Regions from separate parts of the Robertmurraya sp. GLU-23 genome, predicted to be linked through region 1. Evidence: predicted binding sites of a transcription regulator. Region 1 holds the regulator's gene; the other holds the start of a gene.
The links. The regulator LexA, encoded in region 1, represses DNA repair genes until DNA is damaged. The targets are predictions, from matches to a motif close to CGAACATATGTTCG.

Region 1 (3,172 bases):
GTGCTTGTGACCAAATCCAAACGTTCAAGCTTGTTGTTAAAACAATTGCACGTAAGCACGGTCTACATGCTACATTCATGCCGAAGCCATTATTCGGAGTAAATGGTTCTGGAATGCACTGTAACGTTTCTTTATTCAAAGAAGGCAAGAATGCATTCTTCGATCCAACTGGAAACTTAGAACTAAGTGATACTGCTCGTCAGTTCATCGCTGGTATCATTAAGCATGCTCCAAACTTTACAGCTGTAACAAACCCAACTGTAAACTCTTATAAGCGTTTAGTACCTGGTTACGAAGCACCTTGCTATGTTGCATGGTCTGCTAGAAACCGTTCACCGCTAATCCGTATCCCTGCTTCTCGTGGAATTTCCACTCGTGTAGAAGTACGTAGCGTTGACCCAGCTGCTAACCCTTACTTAGCAATGGCTGTATTACTTGCTGCAGGACTTGACGGAGTGAAGAACTCTTTAACACCACCAGCTCCAGTTGACCGCAACATCTACGTTATGAACAAAGAAGAGCGTCAAGCTGTAGGTATCGAAGATCTACCAGCTACACTTGCTGCTGCTTTAGATAACTTAAAGTCAGACGAAACAATGGTTTATGCTCTTGGAGAGCATATCTTCGAACACTTCGTAGAAGCAAAAGAGATCGAGTGGGATATGTTCCGTACGCAAGTACATCCATGGGAAAGAGAACAATACATGTCAATGTATTAATCCGTTCATAGAAACCCTCAAACACTTTAATGTGTTTGAGGGTTTTTTGTATGTTGTTAATGGTGGAGGACGGTTATAAAACTAACTTGAAACGATTTAAGGCTCGTGAATAAAAATCTCAATTTTACTAAATAATACAACCAATTACAGTTATTTGAAGTTATGTTGCGGGGGAAAAATGATGACGTTTCAAGATGGTCTAAAGCGAGTCGAAAAAGGAACCGACTTAATTAAAGAGGGAAATCATCTTATTATAGATGCGACCATAAATGCCTTTTTTTTCACTTGGCAATGGTGGGTTGCGGTGTTAATGATCATTGTTCCATGGGCACTCTGGGCAATATTCCGTAAAAGGGAGAGCTCAGCACGATTGCTTTTTTCAGTATTTATCGTAATGATACTATCTACAACGATTGATGCGTTAGGAGTGGAACATGGAAGGTGGGTTTATCCAGTAAAAGCCATTCCAATTCCGACAATAAGTTATTCGCTTCGTTATTCTCTTATGCCGGTCCTTATTATGTTTTTCCTTCAATACAAACCGAACGTTAATCCATTTATAAAGGGAATCATTGTGGCTGGTATTAGTGCATACATTGGGATGCCGATGATGGCGATGATGGATATGTATAAGAAAATAGATTGGGCTTATACCTATTCATTCTTTATCATATTGTTCTTGTATCTTGTGGCTCATTGGTTTAGTCGAAGAAAGAGCTTTGAGCCATTGTGATAATAAGAAAAGCAAGCATCATTCGATGCTTGCTTTCACTAATTAATGAATATGACGATATACTCCAATAACTTTTCCAAGAATAGACACATTTCGTAGGATAATTGGTGCTAGGGATGAGTTCTCTGGCTGCAAACGAACATAATCCTTTTCTTTGAAGAACCTCTTCACTGTTGCTTCATCTTCCTCAGTCATGGCAACAACGATATCACCGTTATTCGCTGTTTGCTGCTGCTTCACAATCACGTAATCACCATCAAGGATACCAGCCTCAATCATACTGTCTCCCATAACCTCAAGCATAAATACTTGTTCATCCGCAGGGGCAAGACGTTCTGGGAGAGGAAAATACTCTTCCACATTCTCGATTGCAGTTATAGGTATACCCGCAGTTACTTTTCCGACTACAGGAACGTTAACAATATTATATTTTGGTATATTACTTACTACCTCATCAAGATCCAGAATTTCAATTGCTCGTGGCTTTGTAGGGTCTCTGCGGATATACCCTTTACTTTCAAGTCTAGCTAAGTGGCCGTGTACGGTTGAACTTGACGCTAAACCAACAGCTTCGCCAATTTCACGAACGGAAGGCGGATAGCCCTTTTGTTTAACTTCTTCTTTTATATATTCTAGTATATCTACCTGACGTTTTGATAGTTTTGTCATACTTACCGCCCCTCATTGGTTAATCTTGACTTTATTATAGCATGTTCTACCAGTGCATACAAACATAAGTTCGAATAATCGTTGACACAAAACAGATGTTCGGTCTATAATATAAATATAAATACGAACATACATTCTAATAGAGGTGTTTTACATGAAAAATTTATGGAACAAATACTCATATGCTATTATTCTAGTTGTCTTATCTATCCTATCGTCTATTATTTTAGTAATTTCTAATGATGAATCAGTTGAGGAAAAATATATGGCTGTAACAATTAATGAAGGGGAAACACTTTGGGATCTTTGTAAGGACTATGCAGATAAACATGCATTATCTGAAACAGAGTTTGTTTCCTGGGTGGAAGAAATCAATGATATTAATGGAAATGTATTATTAGTAGGAGATAAGATCTATATCCCTGTTGAATTAAACGATTCCACTGTTACTCAGCTAGCATCGAAATAGGAGGGATTATGAAGGCAATTATCTATTGTAGAGTTAGTACTGAAAAAGAATCACAGTACTCTTCTCTAAAAAGGCAGGAAGAAGAACTATTGAAGCTATCACAACAACACGGAATGGAAGTTGTTGAAGTGATAAAAGAACAGGCGAGTGGATATGACTTTGACAGAGAAGGTATTTTGCTCCTGCTGTCACGATTAAAGGAAGAGAAAGTAGAAGCTGTCCTAATTCAGGATGAAACGAGACTTGGTAGAGGAAATGCCAAAATTGCTTTGCTTCATTGTATACTTAAGGATAACATCAAACTTTTCAGTGTATCACATAATGGTGAGTTACAATTGTCCGAATCGGATTCTATGGTTTTGCAAATTGTAAGTATGGTAGAAGAATATCAGCGAAAGCTTCATAATAGTAAAATTAAAAGAGGAATGAACAGAGCTGTTCAAAACGGTTACAGACCAGAGAAAAATCTGAAAAACAAAGGTGTTCATGCCGGGAGAGAACGTATTGAAGTACCGATAACAGAGATTGTACGGTTACGAAACAATGATTTAACATTCTCTGAAATCGCTGCTACTTTAAGAG
Region 2 (3,172 bases), on a different contig from region 1:
AGATACTTTCCAAAATGCGGTTATTACGAATGAGGAAGTGCACGAGGAAAAACTTCGACTACGAACGGACGCTACCTTACAATCTCCTTATGTTTCAGACGTTTCAAACGGGGAAAAGATTTGGATTGAGGATAAAAAGGAAGAATTCTATTTTGTGAGAAAAATAGATGGAGTTGCTGGATATATATCTAAGGACTTAATTGAGGCACAGAAAAAGGAAACCATCGTCGTAGAATATGAAAAAGAAGCTGTAAATGCTCCAACTTTTGAAGGACCGATCAACCTAACATGGGAGGCAGTATATTCGAAAAACCCAGATACCACTATGATTCCTAAAATGAATGGAGTAAACGTTGTTTCTCCAACCTGGTTCGAACTAAAGGACGAAACTGGAAGCATCGGGAACCTTGCTTCTCTCGAGTACACGAATTGGGCAAAGACACAGGGCTATCAAGTTTGGGGACTATTCTCCAACGCGTTTGATCCCGACCTTACTCACGCAGCCTTTAAGGATTATGAGACGAGGCAGAAGATGATTCGAGAGCTCCTACATTACAGTCAGTTATATGAGCTGAACGGAATCAATATTGATATTGAAAATGTAAGAGAAGAAGACGGACCGCTAGTGACACAATTTGTTCGAGAGGCAACGCCATACTTTCATGAAGCAGGCTTGATCGTTTCGATGGACATTACGTTTATGGCGGAAGGCAATTGGTCTGCTTTCTATGAACGCGATAAGCTTGCAGAAATTGTCGACTTTCTTGCGATTATGGCCTATGATGAGCATTGGGGTTCCTCGCCAAAAGCAGGGAGCGTAGCAAGTCTACCTTGGGTTGAAACCAACCTTCAAAAGCTCTTGGAAATCGTTCCAAATGAAAAGCTGATTTTAGGTATTCCGCTTTACACAAGACTATGGGAAATCAAAGACAGCGGTGAAGTTTCCTCAAAATCCAAAAGCATGGCACAAATCAAAGAATGGTTAACCACGAATAACTTAACTCCTATCTATGATGCAGCTAGCGGACAAAATTATGCGGAGCTTTATGTTCCCGATCAGGCAACTACCTACAAGGTATGGCTTGAAGATGAACAATCTCTTACCGCAAGAACTAATTTAGCGGTAAAGTATGATCTTGCGGGAGTGGCGAGCTGGTCCAGATATTTTGCCGATGAAACAGCATGGACCGCTCTGCAAACTTTTAACCAGCAAATAGTGAAAAGGTAATGAATGGCTAGGACTTTCTCCTAGCCTTTTATCATTCAATTGGCTATGATTAAAGAATGTAAGGGCATACTAAACAAAAATTAAGAGGAGTGAGTTTGATGCCAATCGAGTATCCGAGCCGTGAAGAGTTGGGGCAAATCTTAAAAAAGGCAAAGCGAATCGCTGTTGTTGGAATAAGCAATAATCGAGAACGTACCTCTTACATGGTTTCTGAAGCAATGAAAAATGCTGGGTATGAAATTATTCCAGTTAATCCTACCGTAGATGAAGTGTTTGGTATTAAAGCCGTAGCCAAGTTGACTGATATTGAAGGTCATGTAGACATTGTGAATGTGTTTAGACGATCTGAATTTCTCCCAGAGGTGGCAAGAGAGTTCGATCAAATCGATGCGGATGTATTTTGGGCACAGTTAGGATTAGAAAATGAAGAAGCTTACGAATTTTTAAAAAGCAAAGGCTACACAGTCGTTATGAATCGATGCATTAAAGTAGAACATGCTTTGACAAAATAATTTTATCTCCTTCACTCTAGTCATTACGATTAGGGTGTTTTTCTTTATAACATAGGCTTTATAAACATTTCTATTATCGAAGAATATTCGTCTAAAATACTTTTCTTTTTAAAATATCCATTTGCCAAATCACAAGAAATATATACAATAAAGCATAGGTGTCTTAAAAAATGTGATAAAATACGAGATAAGAACATTTGTTCTATAGTCTTCGTTTCATAATATTTAAAGGATAATTCACTTGTAAGAACGAATAGGTATAAGACGTTCAGGTCCATTACATAGATAGAGACATGTAGCTGGCACGGAAGGAAAGGGGTATTGTACGTGGCAAAAAATCAAGGAACGTTTGAATACAACGATGATGCCATTCAGGTACTAGAGGGGTTAGATGCGGTTCGAAAACGCCCAGGAATGTACATTGGTAGTACTGATTCACGAGGGCTTCACCATTTGGTGTATGAAATAGTAGATAACTCTGTCGATGAAGCATTAGCAGGTCATGGAGACCATATTATCGTAAAAATACACAAAGATAATTCCATTAGTGTGCAAGACAAAGGGCGTGGTATGCCAACGGGTATGCACAAAATGGGAAAACCCACTCCTGAGGTCATCTTAACTGTCCTTCACGCAGGAGGAAAGTTCGGTCAAGGTGGTTATAAAACAAGTGGTGGGCTACACGGTGTAGGTGCATCGGTTGTAAATGCATTGAGCGAGTGGCTCGTGGTAAAGATTAAGCGAGATGGCTTTGTCTACGAGCAGCGTTTTGAAAACGGCGGAAAACCTGTGACTACTTTAGAGAAAGTAGGAAAAACGAATCAAACAGGAACGACCATTCACTTTAAGCCAGATGCGTCGATTTTTTCGACGACAACCTACAATTATGAAACATTGTGTGAACGCTTGAGAGAATCTGCCTTTCTTCTAAAAGGCATGAAAATAGAAATTATTGACGACCGTAATGATTTCCATGAGATTTTCCATTACGAAAATGGAATTGAGGCGTTTGTTCAATATTTAAACGAGGAAAAAGACGTCTTACATCCAGTCATCAGCTTCGAAGGGACGAGCGGTGGAATTGAAGTGGATTACGCGTTCCAATTCAACGATGGATATTCGGAAAATGTTCTTTCCTTCGTTAATAATGTTCGTACAAAAGATGGTGGAACCCACGAGGCTGGTGCAAAAACAGCCATGACTCGTGTGTTTAATGAATACGCACGCAAAATCGGCCTGTTAAAAGAAAAGGATAAAAACCTTGACGGAGCGGATATTAGAGAAGGATTTGCAGCGATTATTTCCGTACGTGTTCCGGAAGAACTTCTTCAATTCGAAGGACAGACAAAAGGAAAGTTAGGAACAAGTGAAGCACGTTCAGCTGTTGATTCCGTAGTATCTGAGTATTTGTCTTACTTTTTAGAAGAAAATC

Region 2: parE (DNA topoisomerase IV subunit B) is a predicted target of LexA. The motif match lies at 1,931-1,944, and genes of this name have one in related genera.

What each region holds. Positions count from the first base shown of each region.
Region 1 is NZ_JBRKCV010000002.1:366,397-369,568, forward strand. Features, by position in the region: gene glnA (type I glutamate--ammonia ligase) at 1-719, shown strand, start outside; gene ACVBAX_RS06155 (CBO0543 family protein) at 898-1,452, shown strand; gene lexA (transcriptional repressor LexA) at 1,495-2,121, opposite strand; gene yneA (cell division suppressor protein YneA) at 2,276-2,590, shown strand; gene ACVBAX_RS06170 (YneB family resolvase-like protein) at 2,599-3,172, shown strand, end outside.
Region 2 is NZ_JBRKCV010000004.1:240,715-243,886, forward strand. Features, by position in the region: gene ACVBAX_RS10295 (glycosyl hydrolase family 18 protein) at 1-1,228, shown strand, start outside; gene ACVBAX_RS10300 (CoA-binding protein) at 1,327-1,740, shown strand; gene parE (DNA topoisomerase IV subunit B) at 2,068-3,172, shown strand, end outside.